2 linked regions of the Streptomyces venezuelae ATCC 10712 genome follow. The protein of the gene in region 1 interacts with the protein of each later gene in a pairwise test. Links are inferred from orthologs where the notes say so. Each region holds a gene or a part of one and is shown on either strand. Other genes may lie near its edges.

Region 1 (10,530 bases):
GTCGCCGCGCAGCCGCAGGGTGGGGGCGCCGATGAGGACGCCGAAGACCAGGGAGGCTCCGGCGCCGACCAGGATGGCGGCCCAGAAGGGGAGGTGCACGCCGAAGGGGGAGCTCGGGGCGCCGGAGACGAGGGCGGCCGCGTAGGCGCCGACGCCGAGGAAGGCGACGTATCCGAGGTCGAGGAGTCCGGCGAGGCCGACGACGATGTTGAGGCCGAGGGCGACCGTGGCGAAGATCAGGATGTAGACGCCGAGGGTCGCGTACTGGTCGTCGGTCTGGGTGAAGGGGAAGAGCGCCGCGGCGGTGAAGGCACCGGCGATGGAGAGGTTCTGGTGCTTCTTGGTGAGCTGGGTGGCCTGCTGCATGAGGCCCGACTTGTTGACGGCGGCGAAGCCGAAGCCGGCCGTGATCAGGAAGCCGAGGAACAGCTCGTCGTACTCGGTGCCGATGCCGTAGGTGAAGACTCCGAGCGCCACGGCGAGGACGGCCGTGATGATGAGGATCTCGACGGAGGAGTGCATCGCGGGCAGGCGGCGTACGGGGCCGGTCGCGAAGGCGGCCTTGAAGGTGGCCCAGTTGTTGGCGGAGCGGTGCTTGAACTGGTCCCAGCCGGTGTCCTCCGGGTCCACGGGCAGCAGCTTGGGCCGCTCGAAGGGGAGGGCGAGGGCGCCGAGGAGGGCGAGCAGGGTGGCGAGGGCGACGACGGCGCCGCCGGGCTCGAGGTTGACCGGGCCGCCGAGGTCGACGCTGATCGCGCCGACGGTGAACCAGGCGGTGGCGAAGGAGGCGAGCGCGGCGAGTTTGAGGGCCGCGTCGGGTCCGGCGGGGGTGAGCCAGCGGGTGCCCTTGACGCCGTAGGAGGAGAGGGCGAAGAGGGTGGTGAGCAGGCCCAGGACGAGGACTTGCAGCTGGAGGCCGCCGGGGGAGCCGTAGAACGTGAGGTCGCCGGGGAAGCGGGGGGTCCAGGTCCAGGCGAGGAAGGTGCTGGCGACGGTGAGGACGCCGCCGCCGAGGGCGAGGGCGCGGGCGATGCCGACGGGCAGGAAGCCGATGAGGCCGGTCGCCGTGGCGGGCTCGGTGGCCGCTGCCGCCTTGGGGTTCTCGGAGATGGTGGTCATGGTGCTCACGCCCTGTCCGCGACGCGCTCGCCGAGGAGGCCTTGGGGCCGGGCGAGGAGTACGACGATGAGGAGTACGAAGGCCCAGACGTCGGCCCAGGACTGGCCGCCGAGCTGTTCCATACCGGGGATGTGGCTGACGTACGCCGTCGCCATGGTCTCGGCGACACCGAGGACGACTCCGCCGATCATGGCGCCGTAGATGTTGCCGATGCCGCCGAGGACGGCGGCGGTGAAGGCCTTGAGTCCGAGGAGGAAGCCCATCTTGTAGTCGACGACGCCGTACTTGAGGCCGTAGGCGACGGCGCCGACGGCGGCCATGGCGGCGCCGAGGGCGAAGGCGATCACGATGATCCGGTCGGTGTTGACGCCCATCAGCTTCGCGGTGTCCGGGTCCTGCGCGGTGGCCTGCATGCCGCGGCCGGTGCGGGTGCGCATGACGAAGAAGGCGAGGAAGGCCATGCAGATCGGGGCGGCGATCAGGAGGAAGACGTCGCCGGTCTGGATGGTGACGGGGCCGAGTTCGATGGGGCCGCCGGGGATCTGGGGGAAGGTCCGGGCGGACTTCGCCTCCGGGTAGAAGGCCCAGACGGCCTGCTGGAGGGCGAGCGAGAGGCCGATGGCGGTGATGAGCGGGGCGAGGCGTGGGCCTCCGCGGAGCGGGCGGTACGCGAGCCGTTCCGCTCCGACGGCTATGGTCGTGGCGACGAGTACGGCACCGACGATCATGAGGGGCAGTGCCACCCACATGGTGGTGCCGCCGGGCAGGATGAGCCAGACCGTGAGGGCCCCGAAGCCGCCGGTCATGAAGATCTCGCCATGGGCGAAGTTGATGAGCTGGACGATGCCGTAGACCATCGTGTAGCCGACGGCGACGAGCCCGTACATGGATCCCAGTAGCAGGCCGTTGACCAGCTGCTGCGGCAGTTCGTTCACCGCATTGTCCTCCGAGACTTTCGACGGATGTGACACCGCGCGGGGAGCCAGGTGCGGCCCCCCGCGCGGTGAAGGTGGTGCTGAGTGGTGGGGTTGGTCAGCCGCCGAAGGTGCCGGACTTGACCGGCTTGAAGGCGCCGCCCTCGACCTTGTAGACGGTCAGCTGCTTGTTGGTGGTGTCGCCGAACTCGTCGAAGGCGACCGAGCCGGTCACGCCCTCGAAGGAGACGCTCTGCATGGCCTCGACGACCTTGGCGCGCTCGGGGACCTTGCCGCCGTTGCCCTCGGTGGCCTTCTTGACGGCCTCGATGATCGCCCAGGTCGAGTCGTAGGCGTAGCCGCCGTAGGCCTCGTAGGCCTCCTTGTAGTTCTCGGCCTTGTAGTTGGCCAGGAAGTCCTTGGCGGAGGGGAGGGACTCGATGGGCGCGCCGACGGAGGTGGCGATGTCGCCGTCGGCCGCGGCCGGGCTGGCGAGCTTGACGTACTCGGGGCTGAAGATCGCGTCGCCGCCGACGACGGTGACCTTGGCGCCTGCCGCCTTGATCTGCTTGGCGAGCGGGCCGCCGGCCGGGTACTCGCCGCCGTAGTAGACGACGTCGGCGCCGGAGCTCTTGACCTGGGTGGCGACGGCGCTGAAGTCCTTGGTGTCGGGGTTGATGTGCTGGGTGCCGACGACCTTGCCGCCCAGCTTCTCGAACTCGCCCTTGAAGGTGCCCGCGAGGCCGGCGCCGTAGGTCTTCTTGTCGTCGATGATGAACGCCTTGGTCTTCTTGGCTTCCTTGAAGACGTACTGGGCGGCGAACGGGCCCTGGATGGCGTCGGTGGTGGCGGTGCGGAAGTACGACTTGTAGCCGCGCTTCTTCTCGCCGGTGCTCCAGTTGATGCCCTGGCTGAGCGACGGGTTGGTGTTGGCCGGGGAGACCTGGACCAGCTTCGCGTCGTCGAAGACCTTCTGCATGGACTCGGCGACGCCGGAGTTCAGCGGGCCGACGACGCCGAGGACGGTCTTGTCGGCGACGAACTTGGTGGCGTTCTGCTGGCCCGAGGAGGGCTGCGCCTGGTCGTCCAGGGACTCCAGCTTGAAGGTGACGCCCTTGACGTAGGACTTCTTGTTGGCCGTCTTGACCGCGAGGTCGGCGGAGTTCTTGATGCCGAGGCCGAGGGCGGACAGCTCACCCGTGAGGGGCGCGTCGAGACCGATGGTGACGGTGACGTTGCCGCTGTCGCCGTTCTCGGCGCCGCCCTTGTCGTCGCGCGAACCACAGGCGGTGAGCGTGAGCGCTCCCGTGGTGACCGCGGTGGTGAGTATGAGCAACGAACGGTTTCGCACGAAGGGGTCCTTTCCCTGGCGCGGCCCCCTCGGATGAGGCGGTGCCGTGAAGCTGCGGAGCGAGGGGTGCCGTTGTGGACGCCGGGCCGTACTGGGTTGGTACAGGGCCGTGCAGTAGGACGCGCCCGGCGGCGCGGTGACTGGCGGTGACTCTAAGCGCAGGTGGGGAGGGTCGGGGAGCGGCGAGGACAGGATGTGACTGTCTTGTTATGCCGACGGGGAAAGAGTGTGCGCGTCGGGTGGGAAAACCGGGGCATAGGGGGCCGTAACGCGGTGTTCACATAGTGAGAACGCCCAGTTCCGCTAAGGGGCTTGAGCGATTCTTGGTACTGACGGTCCGCTCAGCGGACTCTCCGGATATCGGACAGCGGCGGAAAGCTGAGCGGACGAACCGGCCCCTCCGGTTCGGCTCCGCAACCCCCTTGTGTATGTGACACAGCGTGACGGCGGCCGGTGTGCGAAAGGGGGCGGCACCCCGTGGGTGCCGCCCCCTTCCGCCGATCCCGTGCGCTGGTCAGACGGTGTCCTTCGGGCCGACCTCACGCAGCAGACAGGTCAGCCGCGCCGTGCACACCCGCTTGTCCTGCTCGTCGGTGATCACGATCTCGTACGTGGCCGTCGACCGCCCGCGGTGCACCGGCGTCGCCACGCCCGTCACCAGGCCGCTGCGCACCCCGCGGTGGTGCGTGCAGTTCAGGTCGACGCCCACCGCGATCTTCGACACCCCGCCGTGCAGCATCGAGCCGACCGAGCCGAGCGTCTCCGCCAGCACCGCCGACGCGCCGCCGTGCAGCAGACCGTACGGCTGGGTGTTGCCCTCCACCGGCATGACCCCGACGACCCGCTCGGCGGAGGCCTCCAGGATCTGGACGCCCATCCGGTTCCCCAGGTGCCCGGCCGAGAAGAGGGCCGGGAGGTCCACGCCCAGCGCCGCGTACTCGTCGATGACCTCCTGCGGGAACTTCACGTGCTGCTGCTCACCCATGCCCGGCTCCGTTCGTCTGCGTACGTCGTGGTGTGGCTGCGTACTGCTGTGTTCCTGAGCTGCCTGAGCAAACGCTTAGGCGGAGGGGGATTGTTCCAGACGGACGATCACGGACTTGCTCGCGGGGGTGTTGCTGACGTCCGCCGTCGACTCCAGCGGCACCAGGACGTTCGTCTCCGGGTAGTAGGCCGCCGCGCACCCCCGGGACGTCGGGTAGTGCACCAGCCGGAAACCGGGCGCCCGCCGCTCGCTGCCGTCGGTCCACTCGCTCACCAGATCCACGTACGCCCCGTCCTCGAAGCCGGCCGCCGCCGCGTCCCGGGGATGGACCAGGACGACCCTGCGGCCGCCCTTGATGCCCCGGTAGCGGTCGTCGAGACCGTAGATCGTGGTGTTGTACTGGTCGTGCGAGCGCAGGGTCTGGAGCAGCAGCCGCCCCTCCGGCACCTTCGGGTACTCCACGGGCGCCGCCGTGAAATTGGCCTTGCCCGTCGCCGTCGGGAAGCGGCGCTCGTCCCGCGGACCGTGCGGCAGCCGGAAGCCGCCCGGGTCCGCCGCCAGCCGGGCGTTGAAGTCCTGGAAGCCGGGCACCACACGCGCGATGCGGTCCCGGATCGCGGCGTAGTCCGCCTCGAACTCCTCCCAGGGCGTGGCCGACCCGTCGCCCAGGACCGCCCGCGCCATCCGCGCCACGATCGCCGGCTCCGACAGCAGGTGCGGGCTCGCCGGCGGCAGATTGCCCCGCGAGGCGTGCACCAGGCTCATCGAGTCCTCGACCGTCACGAACTGCTTCCCGCTCGCCTGCACGTCCTTGTCCGTGCGGCCGAGCGTCGGCAGGATCAGCGCGCGCGTGCCCGTCACCGCGTGCGAGCGGTTCAGCTTCGTCGAGACGTGGACGGTCAGCCGGGCCCGGCGCATCGCCGCCTCCGTCACCTCCGTGTCGGGCGTCGCCCCCACGAAGTTCCCGCCCATCGCGAAGAACACCTTCGCCTCGCCGTCGCGCAGCGCCTGGATCGACCGGACCACGTCGAAACCGTGGTGGCGCGGCGACACGATCCCGAACTCCTTGTCCAGGGCGTCGAGGAAGGCCGGCGCGGGACGCTCGAAGATCCCCATCGTGCGGTCGCCCTGCACGTTCGAATGGCCGCGCACCGGGCACACCCCCGCGCCCGGCCGGCCGATGTTCCCGCGCAGGAGAAGGAAGTTGACGACCTCACGGATCGTCGGCACCGAGTGCTTGTGCTGGGTGAGACCCATCGCCCAGCAGACGACGGTCCGCTCCGAGGCGAGCACCATCTCCAGGGCCCGCTCGATCTCGGCACGGCCGAGCCCGGTCGCGGCCAGGGTCTCGTCCCAGTCGGCCTCCTTGGCCGCCGTCACGAACTCCTCGTACCCATGGGTGTGGTCCCGGACGAACTCCTCGTCGACCGCGCCCGGCGTCTCCAGGACCAGCTTGTTGAGGAGCCGGAAGAGGGCCTGGTCGCCGCCGATCCTGATCTGAAGGAAGAGGTCGCCCAGGGCGGCGCCCCGGAGCATGCCCTGCGGCGTCTGCGGGTTCTTGAACCGCTCGAGGCCCGCCTCGGGCAGCGGATTGACCGAGATGATCCGCGCGCCGCCCGCCTTGGCCTTCTCCAGGGCCGAGAGCATGCGCGGATGGTTCGTCCCCGGGTTCTGCCCGGCGACGATGATCAGGTCCGCCCGGTGCAGGTCCTCCAGGGAGACGCTGCCCTTGCCGATGCCGATGGTCTCCGTCAGGGCCGAGCCCGAGGATTCGTGGCACATGTTGGAGCAGTCCGGCAGGTTGTTCGTGCCGAACTCGCGGGCGAAGAGCTGAAGCAGGAACGCCGCCTCGTTGCTCGTCCGCCCCGAGGTGTAGAACAGCGCCTCGTCGGGGGAGGCGAGCGCCCGGAGCTCCTCCGCGATGATCGCGAAGGCCCGCTCCCAGCTCACCGGCTCGTACCGGTCGCCGTCCTCCGCCAGCAGCATCGGCTGCGTGATCCGGCCCTGCTGGCCCAGCCAGTACCCGCTGCGCGTCGCCAGGTCCGCCACCGGGTGCGCGGCGAAGAACTCGGGGGTCACCCGGCGCAGGGTCGCCTCCTCGGCCACCGCCTTCGCGCCGTTCTCGCAGAACTCCGCCACGTGCCGCTTGTCCGCCTCGGGCCAGGCGCAGCCGGGGCAGTCGAAGCCGTCCTTCTGGTTGACCTTGAGCAGGGTCCGCGCGGTGCGCCGCAGCCCCATCTGCTCCTGGGCGATCCGCAGCGTGTGCCCGATGGCGGGCAGCCCGGCGGCGGCGTGCTGCGGCGGCGTGACCTGCGGTGCGTCCTGGACCGGGTCGCCGACCGGCGGCTTGCTGACCATCGCGCTCTCCCTTGAGCGGTGAACCTGTGGCGTACGTCTCCGATCCTGTCACGCGGCACCGACAGCCCGGCACCCCGCCGGTGCGGACGGGAACGGTGGACGGGATTGTCAGTCGTCCGTGGCAGGATCGTCATGTGGCCGAGACAGCATCGAAGAACCCCGCAGACACCCGCCCCCGCCTGCTCCTCATGGACGGGCACTCGCTCGCGTACCGGGCGTTCTTCGCGCTGCCCGCGGAGAACTTCACCACCGCGACCGGACAGCCGACGAACGCGATCTACGGCTTCGCCTCGATGCTGGCGAACACGCTGCGCGACGAGGCGCCCACGCACTTCGCGGTCGCCTTCGACGTGTCCCGCAAGACCTGGCGGTCCGAGGAGTTCCCGGAGTACAAGGCGAACCGCTCGAAGACCCCCGACGAGTTCAAGGGCCAGGTCGAGCTGATCGGCGAGCTCCTGGACGCGATGAACGTGCCGCGCTTCGCCGTCGACGGCTTCGAGGCCGACGACGTCATCGCGACCCTCACCGTCCAGGCCGAGGCCGAGGGCTTCGACGTCCGGATCTTCACCGGCGACCGGGACTCCTTCCAGCTGGTCTCCGACCGCACCACCGTGATCTACCCGACCAAGGGCGTCTCCGAGGTCACCCACTACACCCCGGAGAAGGTCCAGGAGAAGTACGGCCTCACGCCCTCGCAGTACCCCGACTTCGCGGCCCTGCGCGGCGACCCGTCGGACAACCTCCCCGGCATCCCCGGCGTCGGCGAGAAGACCGCCGCCAAGTGGATCAACCAGTTCGGCTCCTTCGACGAGCTCGTCGCGCGCGCCGAGGAGGTCAAGGGCAAGGCCGGCCAGAACTTCCGCGACCACCTGGAGTCGGTCAAGCTCAACCGCCGCCTGACCGCCATGGTCACGGACGTCGAGCTGCCGAAGGGCGTCGCGGACCTCGCCCGCGAGCCGTACGACCGGGGGGCCGTCGCCCTCGTCCTCGACACCCTGGAGATCCGCAACCCCTCGCTGCGCGAGCGGCTCCTCGCCGTCGACCCGGGCGCCGCCGAGGACACCGCCCCCGCCCCGCAGGCCGGCGTCGAGATCGACGGCACCGTCCTCGGCGCCGGCGAGCTCGCCCCCTGGCTCGCCGAGCACGGCACCGAGCCCCTCGGCGTCGCCACCGTCGACAGCTGGGCCCTCGGCACGGGCAACGTGAGCGAGGTCGCCCTCGCCGCCGCCGGAGGCGCCGCCGCCTGGTTCGAACCGAGCGCGCTCGACGAGGCCGACGAGCGGGCCTGGGCCGCGTGGATCGCCGACCCCGACCGGCCGAAGGTCCTGCACAACGCCAAGGGCGCGATGCGGGTCTTCCCCGAGCACGGCTGGAGCATCGCGGGCGTCACCATGGACACCGCCCTCGCCGCCTACCTCGTCAAGCCCGGCCGGCGCTCCTTCGCCCTCGACGCGCTCTCCGTCGAGTACCTCCACCGCGAGCTCGCCCCCGCGGCCGCCGCCGACGGCCAGCTCGCCTTCGGCGCCGACGACACCGCCGAGGCCGAGGCCCTCATGACCCAGGCGAGGGCCGTCCTCGACCTCGGCGACGCCTTCGCGGAGAAGCTGGACGAGGTCGGCGCCCGCGAGCTCCTGCACCAGGTCGAGCTGCCCACCTCCGCCCTCCTCGCCCGCCTGGAGCGGCACGGCATCGCCGCCGACCGCGACCACCTGGAGGCCATGGAGCAGCAGTTCGCCGGGGCCGTCCAGCAGGCCGTGAAGGAGGCGCACGCCTCCGTCGGCCACGAGTTCAACCTCGGCTCGCCCAAGCAGCTCCAGGAGGTCTTCTTCGGCGAGCTGAACCTGCCGAAGACCAAGAAGACCAAGACCGGGTACACGACGGACGCGGACGCGCTCGCCTGGCTGGCCGCCCAGACCGAGCACGAGCTGCCCGTGATCATGCTCCGCCACCGCGAGCAGGCCCGGCTGCGCTCCACCGTCGAGGGCCTGATCAAGACGATCGGCGCCGACGGTCGCATCCACACCACTTTCAGCCAGACCGTCGCCGCCACCGGCCGGCTCTCCTCCACCGACCCCAACCTGCAGAACGTGCCGGTACGGACGGACGAGGGCCGGGCCATCCGGCACGGCTTCGTCGTCGGCGAGGGTTTCGAGGCCCTCATGACCGCCGACTACAGCCAGATCGAGCTGCGCGTCATGGCCCACCTCTCCGAGGACGCCGGCCTCATCGAGGCCTTCACCTCCGGTGAGGACCTCCACACCACCGTCGCCTCCCAGGTCTTCGGCGTCGAGCGGTCCGCCGTCGACGCCGAGATGCGCCGCAAGATCAAGGCCATGTCGTACGGCCTGGCCTACGGCCTCTCGGCCTTCGGGCTCTCCCAGCAGCTGAACATCGACCCGGGCGAGGCCCGCGGCCTGATGGACACCTACTTCGAGCGCTTCGGCGGGGTGCGCGACTACCTGCGCCGGGTCGTCGACGAGGCCCGCGCCACCGGCTACACCGAGACCATGCTCGGCCGCCGCCGCTACCTGCCCGACCTCAACAGCGACAACCGGCAGCGCCGCGAGGCCGCCGAGCGCATGGCGCTCAACGCCCCGATCCAGGGCACGGCCGCCGACATCGTCAAGGTCGCCATGCTGAACGTCGACCGGGCCCTGACGGAAGCGGGCCTCGCCTCCCGGATGCTCCTCCAGGTCCACGACGAAATCGTCCTCGAACTCGCCCCCGGCGAGCGGGACCGGGTCGAGACCTTGGTCCGCGCACAGATGTCGGCGGCAGCCGACCTCCGCGCCCCCCTCGACGTCTCCGTCGGCGTCGGCCAGAACTGGGACTCGGCGGCGCACTGACCCCGGGCCCCCGGGCCCCGGGCCCCCGGAGCGCCCGGGGCCGTCGCCCCGCCCGGACCCGCACCACACGGCGCGGGTCCGGGCACGGCGCGGGGTCCGGGCACGGCGGGGGTGAGCCAGGTGGACCAGTAAGGGCGCGCCCCGAGCGCCCGGCTCCAGAGACTGGGCCCATGGTCACCCGCCCCCACCTCCGCACCTGGGCCCTGCTGGGCACCCTCCTGGGCACGGCCACGGCCTGGCCCGCCGAAGCGCACAGCGCCCCCGCCCTCTGCACCTCCACCCGGGAGCCCACCCTCGCCGGCCGCCTCTCCGAGGACATCACCACCGCCCTCAAGGCCCGCGACGGCCAGGTCTCCCTCGCCCTCCACGATCCCGCGCGCGGCCTGCGCTGCCGGCTCGGCGACGCCCAGCTGTACGACTCCGCCAGCATCGCCAAGGTCCTCATCATGCAGGCCGTCCTCGGCCGCGCCGAAGAACTCGGCCGGGCCCCCACCGCCATGGAGTCCCGGCGGATGAAGGCGATGATCACCCGCTCCGACAACACCGCCGCCAGCGACCTGTGGCAGGGCCTCTCCCGCGCCCGGCTGAACCGGGTGCTGCGCGAGGCGGGCGCCCGGGACACCGTCCTCGGACACGACCGCTACTGGGGCCTCACCCGCACCAGCGCCCGCGACCAACTGGCCCTGCTCGCCGCGGTGTCACGCCGCCCCCAGGCGATGGACCTGATGGGCCAGGTCGTCCGCGACCAGGCCTGGGGCGTCACCGCGGGCGCGCCCCGTACGGTCAAGGTGCACCTCAAGAACGGCTGGCTGCCCCGCGCCACCCACGCCTGGCGCGTCCACAGCATCGGCATCGCGCGGCCCGCGCCCGACGCGCCCCCGGTCGACTACCGGATCGCCCTCCTCAGCCACGACAACCCCACCATGCGGTACGGCGTCCGCACCCTGGAAGGAGTCG
Region 2 (10,664 bases), 1.3 Mb from region 1 along the record:
GTCGGCGATGCCGGGCACCGTCCGCAGGACGTCCTCGATCTCGCCGGGCTGGATGTTCTCCCCTGCCCTGATGACGAGTTCCTTGACGCGGCCGGTGATCGTCAGACGCCCCGCGGCGTCGCGCCGCGCCAGGTCCCCGGTGCGGTACCAGCCGTCGCGGAGCGCGGCGGCCGTCTCCTCGGGCCGGTCGTGGTACCGGAGCAGCAGACCCGGGCTCCTGACGAGGACCTCCCCCTCGTCACCGGTCCGCGCGTCGCGGCCGGTGCGGGGGTCGACCAGGCGCAGTTCGCTGCCGGGCACGGCGGTCCCGACGGTGCCCGGGGGGCGCTCGGAGTCGGGGCGGCTCAGGGTGATCGCCCCGCAGGTCTCGGTGGCGCCGTAGCTGTTCACGAGCGGCGCGCCGAGCACGCGCTCGACGGCGGAGGCGAGCTCCGGGCCGGTCGCCGCGCCGGTGACCACGCAGAGGCGCGGTTTCGGGACGCTGCCGCCGGCCTCCTCCACGGCCTCGACCGCGGCCACCAGACGCAGGTACATCGACGGGACGCCGAGCAGCATCGTGCACGGCTCGGCCCGCAGGGCGTCGAGGACGTCGCGGGCGCCGAAGCCGGGGAGGATGCGTGCGGTGGCGCCGCTGACGGTCACGCCGAGGACGCAGAGGATGTGCGCGAGGCTGTGGAACAGCGGCAGTGGCCACAGCAGCCGGTCGTCGGGTCCGAGGCCGAGGACGCCCTGGTAGGAGGAGCGCACCGACCAGAGGCAGGCGCGCTGGTGGGAGACGACGCCCTTGGCGGCGCCGGTGGTGCCGGAGGTGTAGAGGATCCAGGCGGGTTCGTCGAGCCCGAGGTCGTCCCGGGGGGCCTGCGCCGGCTCGCTCCCGGCGAGCTCCTCGAAGGAGAGCGGCCCGTCGGGGCCGGGTGCCCCGTCCGGGGCGGACGTCCCGTCCAGGGCGGGCGCGCCCTCGGAGGCGGGCGCTTCGGGCCCGGGACCGTGCGGGCCGCCGCCGGGGCCGTACCCCCGTGCGAGCACCACCCGGATGCCCTCGCGGGTGGCCCGCAGCCGCTCGACCTGGTCGAGGTGCGGGCCGTCCGTGATGACGAACCGGGCGCCGCTGTCGTCGAGTTGGTGCGCGAGTTCGGCGTCCGACGACTGGGGGTTGACCGGTACGCCCACGGCGGCGGCGCGCGTGACGGCGAGGTAGCTCTCGACCGTCGTGACGCTGTTGCCGAGGAGGATCGCGACCCGGTCGCCGCGCCGGAGTCCGTGCCCGGCGAGATGGCCGGCCAGCCGCCCCGTACGCTCGGCGAGCCGTGCGTAGGTGACGTGGCGCTCCTCGTCGGCGAAGGCGACCTTGTCCGGACGGTCGAGCGCATGGGCCCGCAATACCGCTGATAGGGGCCGGATGTCATCGACTTGCGTCACTCGTACGCTCCTGCCTGCTCGAGCTCGCCCGCCGGCCTGCCGTGGCCGGCGAGCACACCTGGCGTAACGCTAGAAAGCGCAGGTCGGCGAGTACAACCCCTAATTATTCCCCCGATTCAGCGGCTGTTCCGGATTCCCCAAGGAGTCGTCCAGAGGCCGTGCAGAAGGCGTTCAGCCCGTCTCGTCGAACCTGACTGGGTCCAGCCAACACAGTGCCGTGGATGCCCGCTCCGGCGGGTCTCGGCACGTTTCGGATCGGGAAGGTCGAGCATGCCGTCCACTCTCACCGGCATACCCACTGAATTCGACGTCATCGTCATCGGTGGTGGCCCGGCCGGTGCCACCACCGCCGGGCTTCTCGCCAAGCGCGGTCACCAGGTGCTGATTCTCGACCGCGAGCGTTTTCCGCGCTATCACGTCGGCGAATCGCTGATTCCGGTCGTGATGGCCCCCATGGCGGAAATGGGGCTGACCGAGCGGATGGAACAGCGCGGATTCGAGCGCAAATACGGCGGCACGTTCGTCTGGGGAAGCGAGCAGGCGGCCTGGGACTTCTCCTTCGTCGACGGCGGCGACTACCCGTTCGCGTACCACACCCGGCGGGCCGACCTGGACGCGATGATCCTGGACCGGGCGCGGGAGCTGGGCGCGTTCGTCGTCGAGGACGCCACGGTCAAGGAGCCCGTCGAGGAGGACGGCCGGGTCACCGGCGTGCGCTTCGCGGTGCGCGGCGGCAAGGAGACGTACGAGGTCAAGGCCGCCATGGTGGTGGACGCCTCCGGCCAGGCGCGGGTCCTCACCCGCCGGTACTCCGAAATCCACTGGCACGACAAGCTCCGCAACGTCGCCGTGTGGACGTACTTCGACAACTGCGAGCGGCTGCCCGGCGACCAGTACACCAACATCCTCATCGAGGGCATCGAGAACGGCTGGTTCTGGGGCATCCCGCTCGACAAGGGCACGGTCAGCGTCGGTTTCGTGACGCCGAGCTCGGTCGCCGGCGAGAGCGACCAGAACCTCGAACAGCTCTTCCGCGACGAGGTCGAGAAGACGACCAAGCTGAAGCACATGCTGCGGGACGCGCGCCAGTCGGCCGGCTTCCGCAGCGCCCGGGACTGGTCGTACACCAACCAGACGGTGTTCGGGCCGGGTTGGGCCGCCGTCGGTGACGCGGCCGCGTTCGTCGACCCGCTGATCTCGACCGGGGTCGCCCTCGCGACGACCGCGGGCTCCATCCTGTCCCGGGTGATCGACAAGGTCCTCCAGTACCCGGAGATCGAGGAGGTGGCGCTCAAGCGGTACGCCACCGCCTACCTGAGCTTCTTCAACGAGGTCCGGTCCTTCGTGGAGCGCTTCTACGACCGGTCGTTGAAGAAGGAGGACTACCACAAGCTGGCGCAGTCGATCATCGACCCGGAGGAGAAGAACACCCCGGCGAACGACTTCGTCACCCTCCTCGCCGGCCTGCGCGGCAAGCACCTCGCCCTGAACATCACCGTCGACGACCTCGTACCGGAGCCCGAGTTCTCCGCCACCACCGAGAACTGAGCCGACCGGCCGAACGTCCAAGGGAAGGAAAAACTGGTGCCAGGCAAGAACTCCGCCCCCGCGGCGGCAGACCGGTACGACGTGGCGATCCTCGGCAGCGGCATGGCCGGCGGCATGCTGGGCGCGGTGCTCGCCCGCAACGGGGTGCGGACCCTGATCCTCGACGCGGGCACCCACCCGCGCTTCGCCGTGGGCGAGTCGACCATCCCGTACACCTCGGGGCTGGCCCGGCTGATCGCCAAGCGGTACGACGTGCCCGAGCTGAAGGCGCTGTCGAACTACAAGGGGACCATCGAGGAGATCTCCCCCAACTGCGGCCAGAAGCAGAACTTCGGCTTCGTCTACCACCGCGAGGGGCAGCCGCAGAACCCGCGGGAGATCAACCAACTGGTGGTTCCGCTCGACCTGCGCACCGAGACCCATCTGTTCCGGCAGGACGTCGACGCGCACCTGTTCCACGTGGCGGTCAGGTACGGCGCCGACGCTCGGCTCGCGACCCGGGTCACCGACATCGAGATCGACCCGGACGAGGGCGCGGTGCTGCGCACCGAGCACGGCGAGGAGTTCCGGGCCTCCTACGTGGTCGACGGCAGCGGGTTCCGCTCGCCGCTGGCGGAGAAGTTCGAGCTGCGCGAGACGCCCACGCGGGCCAGGACCCACTCGCGCTGCCTGTTCACCCACATGATCGGGGTGAAGCCCTTCGACGACTCGCCGACCGCGCGGGAGCACGACCAGCCGAGTCCGTGGCACCACGGCACGCTGCACCACGTCTTCGACGGCGGCTGGCTCTGGGTGATCCCCTTCGACAACCACGACGCGGCCCGCAACCCGCTGTGCAGCGTGGGCCTCACGCTGGACCCGCGGAAGTACCCGAAGGGCGAGCTGCCGCCGGAGCGGGAGTTCGAGGACTTCCTCGCCCGGTTCCCGGAGATCGCCTGGCAGTTCGAGGGCGCGAAGGCGGTCCGTCCGTGGGTCTCCACCGGCCGGCTCCAGTACTCGGCCGGGACGGTCGTCGGCGACCGGTACTGCCTGACCTCGCACGCCGCCGGATTCATCGACGCGCTGTACTCGCGCGGCCTCGCCAACACCCTGGAGCTCGTCAACGCCCTGGGCTGGCGGCTCATCGCGGCCTCCCGGGACGGCGACTGGTCGAAGGAGCGGTTCGCCCACGTGGAGGCCCTGCAGCAGGGTCTGTTCGACTTCCACGACGACCTGGTCTACAGCTCGTTCGTCGGCTTCGGGCACTACGAGCTGTGGAACGCCGTCAACCGGACGTGGATGCTCGGCACGATGAGCGGCAACATGATGGTCGAGGACGCCTACTACCGGTACAGCGAGACCGGTGACCCGGACGTCTTCCTGGAGACCGAGCGCTCGGGCAACCCGGGATCGCCCCTCCCGATCAGCGAGAGCTTCGTCCGGATGGGCACGCTGACCCGGGAGCTGTGCGAGGCCGTCGAGGCGGGCGACGTCGATCCGGCGGACGCCGCGGCGCGCATCCACGAGTACATCCAGAAGGAAGTGGACTTCATCGCGCACGCCGACAAGTTCGGGCTGCCGGAGAACCGCTGCTTCAACATGACGCGGGAGCGGATGGAGGCGGCCGAGGAGTGGTCGCGCACCCAGGCCCCGCCGGAGATCGGCGAGCGCATGCTGAACGCCGCCCGGGGCATGGCGCTCGCCAAGGAGGCCGAGTCCGGGAGCGGTGGCGGGGGGTACTGACCCGGGTCCTGCGGCCACGGCACGGCGCCACACGCCGTGCCGTGCCGAGGGCTGTGCCGCGGGCCGTCCGGCCCCTTCACATCGATTTCCGACCGTTCCCCACCGTTCCCGACCGTTCCCAGTCCGCGTCCCCGTGACCGAGGCGAGTGAGGACCCATGTCGCACCAGCGGTACGAAGCCGATCTGCGCCGTCTGATGGCGGGATTCCCCACGGGCGTCTCGGTCGTGACGGCGATCTCCCCCGACGGGGTCCCCTGGGGGATGACCTGCACCTCGCTGTGCAGCGTCGCCCTCGATCCGCCGACCCTGCTCGTCTGTCTGCGCGCCGGCAGCCCCACCCTGGGCGCGGTGCTGGACAGCGGGTCGTTCTCGGTGAACCTGCTGCACCAACACGCGCGCGCCACCGCCGAGTTGTTCGGCTCGGGTGCCGTGGACCGGTTCGACCGCTCGGCGTGGGTCGCGGCGACGGACGGCGGCGCCCATCTGGTCGAGGCGGCGCACACGATCGCCGACTGCACGGTCACGGCCGAACAGCCCGTCGGGGACCACGTGGTGGTGATGGCGCGGGTCACCCTGGTCACCGCGCTGAGCCGGCCGTGGCCGCTGCTGTACGGCATGCGCCGGTACGGATCGTGGGCGGAGGACGCGGAGAACGGCTTCCTGTCGTACGACTTCATCTCCTGACGGCGGCGGAGGGAACGGCGGACCATGGTCGTCACCGTGATCGATCCCTACCCGATGCCGGACCCGGACCCGCTCTCCGCGAACCGGGTCGACTGGCGCCCGGATCCCGGGCGTTCGGCCCTGCTGGTGCTGAACATGCAGGGCTTCTTCCTACGGCCGTACGTCCGCGGCGCCTCGCCGCTGACCCCGCTGCTCGCCAACTGCGCCGCCCTCCTGGCGACCTGTCGCGGGCTGCGGATGCCGGTCGTGCACACCGTGCAGCCCGGCACCCAGGCGCCGGGCGAGCGCGGCCTCCTCACGGACTTCTGGGGGAAGGGCCTCGACGACGTCCTGGAGGACGCGGCGATCGTGGACGAGCTGGCCCCGGACGCGAGCGGCTGTGTGCTGTCCGCCTGGCGCTACAGCGCCTTCTTCGGTTCGGGTCTCGAACGGCGGCTGCGGTCCGAGGGCCGTGACCAGCTGCTGATCTGCGGGGTGTACGCCCATCTCGGCGGCGTCACGACCGCGCTCGACGCGTTCAGCCACAACCTGGAGGTGTTCCTCGCGGCCGACGCGGTCGCGGACTTCAGCGAGCGCGAGCACCGGGCGGCGCTCGCCTGGGCGGCGAGCTGCTGCGCGGTGGTGAAGCCGACCGGGGAGCTCACGGCGGAGCTGCTCGGACAGGGGTTCCGGTAGGGGGATGCCGCTCGACAAGCCCATTCCGCGTGGCTACTATTTTTACATGTACAAAAACTCGGCACGAGAGGAACGGGCCGTAAGCCCCGGGGGCATCCTGGCCACGGTCTCCGTCGCCCAGCTGATGGTCTCGCTCGACGTCTCGGTGGTGAACGTCGCTCTGCCGTCGATGCGGACGGCGCTCGGCTTCGACGAGTCGGGACTGTCCTGGGTGGTCAACGCCTACACACTCACCTTCGGCGGACTGCTGCTCCTGGGCGGACGGGCCGCCGACCGATTCGGCCGCAGGCCACTGCTGCTGCTCGGCCTCGCGCTCTTCGGCATCACCTCGCTCCTGGGCGGTCTCGCCCAGGACCCGGGCCAGCTGATCGCCGCGCGCGCCGCGCAGGGCGTCGGGGCGGCGCTCATCGCCCCGGCCGCGCTCGCGGTCCTGACCACGAGCTTCCCCGCGGGACCACAGCGGGGCAAGGCCCTCGGCGTGTACAGCGCCGTCACGGCCGGCGGCGCGGCCGTCGGCGTCGTGGTGGGCGGGCTGCTCACCGAGTACATCAACTGGCGCTGGGTCATGCTGGTGAACGTCCCGATGGCACTCGTCGGCGCCTGGCTCGCGACCCGGCACGTCCCGGCGGCCGGCGCGGGCGACACGGCCCGGCGGCTCGACGTGGTCGGCGCCGTCCTGGCCACGCTGGGCACGTCGCTGCTGGTCTTCGCACTGGTCAGGACCGACACCGAGCCGTGGGGCTCGACGACCACGATCGGCAGCCTGATCGTGGCGGCGGTCCTGCTGACCGGGTTCTTCGTCTACGAGGGCACCTACGCCAAGGAACCCCTGCTCCGGCTGGGTGTGCTCACCAACCGGTCGGTCTCCGCCTCGAACCTCTACATGATGATGGTCTCCATCAACATCTTCACCTCCTTCTACTTCGTCTCGCTCTACCTCCAGCAGGTCCTCGGGATGGGCGCGCTGAGCGCCGGTCTCGCCTTCCTGCCCTTCTGCCTGGGCCTCGTCGTGGGCTCGCTGTACGCCGTCAAGCTGCTCGCCCGGTTCCCGGCCCGGCAGCTGCTGATCGTCGGCGGCGTCATCGGCGCGATCGGGATGTTCTGGTTCAGCCGGATCAGGCCCGACGGCACCTTCCTGGTCGACATCCTGGGGCCGTCCCTCGTGACCAGCTTCGGCATCGGACCGCTGCTCGTCCCGATCGCCAACGCGGCGACCGCGGGGGTCGCCCCGAACGAGGCCGGGATGGCGTCGGGCCTGCTCAACAGCGCCCGCCAGCTCGGCGGCAGCATCGGCCTCGCCTCGATGAGCGCGGTCGCGGCCGCCGCCACGGCGGGTGCCGCCGCGTCGGACTCTGTGCGCGAGCGGCTCACCTCCGGGTACGGCATGGTGTTCGCCGCCAACAGCGCGCTGCTCGTCTTCGCTGTCCTCGTCGCCGTGTTCCTCCTCCCCCGCCGGAGCCCCGGCCCCGTGCCCGGCCCGGCGCCCCGTCCGGGCGGCGGGGCGGGCGCCCGCTCCGACGTACGGGCCGGGGAGGCGGCTCCCGCGGACCGGGGCGGCCGCGGCTGAGCCACCCCACCATCCGACCGGCCGTGCGGGCTCTCCCCCGCGCGGCCGGTCCGTCGTGTGCGCGCCCGTGCGCGCCGCCGCGCTGGCCCGGACCCTCCAGGTCAGGGCCCCCGAGAGAACGTCCAGCACTCCTTCAGACGGCCGCGCGCAGACTGAACCCGTCGCGGCGCGAGGAGGTGCACACGGATGGTGCTGGTCGAGCGGGAGCGTCACCTCACGCAGCTGTCAGCCCTGTTGGAGAGGTGTCTGGACGGGGCGGGAAGCGTCGTCGTGCTCCGGGGCCCGGTGGCGGTCGGCAGGACGGAGCTGCTGCACACCTTCGCGGAGCGGGTCGCGGGCCCCCGGGTGCGTTTCCTGGGCGCCGCGGCCTCGCCGGAGGAGCGGCAGCTGCCCTTCGGCCTCCTCAGCCAGCTCCTGCACGGCGCCGGCGCCGCGTACGCGGAGCGGGCCGAGGCGCTGATCGGCCGCCCCGGCCGGCCGGAGGGCGAGGCCGGTCCGCAGGTCCTGGAAGGGGTCGCCCGGATCCTCCTCGACATGAGCGCCGAGGATCCGCTGCTGCTCGGCGTCGACGACGTGTCGCACGCGGACACCGACTCGCTGCGCTGTCTGCTCTTCCTCGCCCGGCGGCTGCGCCGCGCCCGGGTGATGCTCGTCCTCAGCGACCAGGACGGCTCCGGCTCCCGGCACGCCGACGTCCGCGGCGAGCTGTCGCGGCTGCCGTACTGCACGCAGATCCGGCTCGACCCGCTGTCCTGCGACGGGGTCGCGGCCCTGCTCGCGCACGACCTCGACGCCCATGTGGCGCACAGTCTCGCCGCGGGCGCCTTCGCCGTCACGGGAGGCAACCCGCTGCTCGTACGGGCGCTCGCCGAGGACTGGGAGGCACACGCCCGGGCGGCGGGAGCGGAGCCGCCCACGGCCCTCGTGGTCGGTGACCGGTTCGCCGAGCGGGCCGTGAGCTGCCTCCACCGGTTCGGTCCCGACGCGCTCGCCGTGGCCCGGGCGGTCGCGGTCATCGGGGAGGCGCCGGACGCGGACCTGGTCGCCCGGCTCACCGGCCTCGGCGCGATCGAGACCCGCGCCCTCCTCGAACTCCTCGGCACCTCGGGGCTGTTGCGGGAGGGCCGCTACCGGCATCCGGTGGCCCAGGCCGCCGTCCTCAGGGACTTCGGCGCGGCCGGGCGCGTCGCCTGGCACCGGAGCGCCGCCGCCCTGCTGCACGCCGACGGCGGCCCGCCCGTCTCGGTCGCCCTCCAGCTCATCGCCGCCGGGGACACCGACGAGCCCTGGGCACCCGCCGTGCTCCAGGAGTCCGCCGCCCGCGCGACCGCCGGCGGTCAGGTCGACTTCGCCGTCGACTGCCTGGAGCTCGCCCACACCCTCGCCGACGACGAGCAGCAGCGGGCCGTGAGCCGGGCGGTGCTCGCCGAGGCCGAGTGGCGCCTCGACCCCGCCCGCGTCGTACGCCACCTCGGGCAGCTCACGGACGCCCTGCACCGGGGCCACCTGACGGACCGCCAGTCCCTCTCCGTGCTCGAACACCTGCTGTGGCACGGGCGGGTGGACGAGGCGGCCACCGCCCTCGACCGGCTCGCCAGGACGGAATCCGGGCCGGACGCGGCGGAGCTCGGAGCCGTGCGCGCCTGCCTCGAGCTCTGCTACCCGGCGCAGCGGCACCACCGCACCACCCGGTCCCCGGCCCCCGTCCGCACGCCCCCGCCGGGCTCCGCGCCCTCCCTGGTGGCCACGGTGCTCGCGGCGGTGCGGGGCGAAGGGGCGGTGTCCGGCGACCACCTCTGGCAGGGTCTGCGCACCGACGAGCCGCTGACCCGGATCGCCCTGGGGCTGCTGGCCCTGGCCAGGCCCGAGCGGCTGGCCACGGTGGCGCCGTGGTGCCTGCCGGTCCTCGCGGACGCGGCGGGTCACGAAGGACCCGACTGGCGCGGACTGGTCACCGCGGCACGCGCCGACGCGGCGCTGCTGAGGGGCGAGCTGCCGGCCGCCGGCACGTTCGCCGCCGAGGCCCTGGCCGAGTCGTCGGCGGCGAGCTGGGGCGTCCTGGCCGGAGCGCCGCTGGCCTGTCTGCTCGTCACGGCCGTGGAGACGGGGCGGCTGGAGGAGGCCGCCGCGCAGCTGAACGTCCCACTGCCGGCCGCGCTGATGGAGACGCCGTTCGGGCTCCGGTACCTGCGGGCGCGGGGGCAGTACCACCTGGCGATCGACCGGCCGTACGCGGCGCTCAGCGACTTCCGGGCCTGCGGCCGGCTGCTGCGGGACTGGGCGGCGGACGGGCCCCGTCAGCTGCCGTGGCGGATCGACGCCGCCCAGGCGATGGTGCGGCTCGGCCGCCGGGCGGAGGCGCGCGCACTGCTCGAGGAGCAGCTCGACGGCCTGCCCGTCGACGACGAGCGCACCCTCGGCCGGGCGCTGCGGCAGCTGGCGGCGACGCTGGAGCCGCACGAGCGGCCGCCGCTGCTGGGCGACGCCGTGGAGGCGCTGCAGGCGGCGGGTGACCGGGTGGAGCTCGCGCACGCGCTGGCCGATCTGGGCAACGCCCATGCCGCCGCCGGTGATTCGCGCCGCGCCCGGCCGGTGCTGCGGCGGGCGTGGCGGGCGGCGCGGGAGTGTCACGCGGAGCGGCTCGCGCGGGTCCTGCGGCCGGGCGCGGCGAGTACGCCGCCGGCCGGGGCCGCGTCCGGCGGTCCTGGCCGCTCCGGCGGCCCCCGGGCCTCCGGTGGTGTGCTCGGCGGTGAGCAGGCGGCGGAGCTGAGCGCCGCCGAGCGGCGGGTAGGGGGTCTGGCGGCGCGGGGGCACAGCAACCGGCAGATCGCCCAGCGGTTGTGCATCACGGTGAGCACGGTCGAGCAGCATCTGACGCAGGTCTACCGGAAACTCGGGGTGCGCAGCCGCACGGACCTTCCGGGATTTCTCGAGGACGAGGAAGAACCGTCGGGGGTGAATTCGACGGCGGGTTCGCCGCGTACCGACCCCTTACTCGCCGATGCCTTTTCTCATTCATCCCCCTATTCCCCCTAGGGAGCCCGGTGAC

What was found.
Region 2: the proteins of DEJ43_RS08090 (region 1) and DEJ43_RS02365 interact in binary tests that used the Escherichia coli proteins (3 or more experiments, as listed by UniProt). The link is inferred for Streptomyces venezuelae ATCC 10712 from one-to-one orthologs.

What each region holds. Positions count from the first base shown.
Region 1 is NZ_CP029197.1:1,826,081-1,836,610, reverse strand. Bases 2,635-5,423 are described here. They hold DEJ43_RS08090 (PaaI family thioesterase), read right to left. Parts: upstream 4,370-5,423; coding sequence 3,899-4,369; downstream 2,635-3,898. Other genes in these bases: DEJ43_RS08085 (FdhF/YdeP family oxidoreductase), read right to left, coding at 4,445-5,423; DEJ43_RS08095 (branched-chain amino acid ABC transporter substrate-binding protein), read right to left, coding at 2,635-3,384. Outside these bases: DEJ43_RS08105 (branched-chain amino acid ABC transporter permease), read right to left, coding at 1-1,128; DEJ43_RS08100 (branched-chain amino acid ABC transporter permease), read right to left, coding at 1,125-2,054; more of DEJ43_RS08095, read right to left, coding at 2,152-2,634; more of DEJ43_RS08085, read right to left, coding at 5,424-6,727; polA (DNA polymerase I), read left to right, coding at 6,862-9,573. UniProt on the Escherichia coli protein: Required for optimal enterobactin synthesis. Acts as a proofreading enzyme that prevents EntB misacylation by hydrolyzing the thioester bound existing between EntB and wrongly charged molecules.
Region 2 is NZ_CP029197.1:532,720-543,383, forward strand. Bases 4,300-7,222 are described here. They hold DEJ43_RS02365 (isochorismatase family protein), read left to right. Parts: upstream 4,300-5,397; coding sequence 5,398-6,048; downstream 6,049-7,222. Other genes in these bases: DEJ43_RS02355 (NAD(P)/FAD-dependent oxidoreductase), read left to right, coding at 4,300-4,689; DEJ43_RS02360 (flavin reductase family protein), read left to right, coding at 4,846-5,373; DEJ43_RS02370 (MFS transporter), read left to right, coding at 6,095-7,222. Also shown: DEJ43_RS02345 (type I polyketide synthase), read right to left, coding at 1-1,419; DEJ43_RS02350 (NAD(P)/FAD-dependent oxidoreductase), read left to right, coding at 1,690-2,967; more of DEJ43_RS02355, read left to right, coding at 3,004-4,299; more of DEJ43_RS02370, read left to right, coding at 7,223-7,615; DEJ43_RS02375 (helix-turn-helix transcriptional regulator), read left to right, coding at 7,802-10,651. UniProt on the Escherichia coli protein: Involved in the biosynthesis of the siderophore enterobactin (enterochelin), which is a macrocyclic trimeric lactone of N-(2,3-dihydroxybenzoyl)-serine.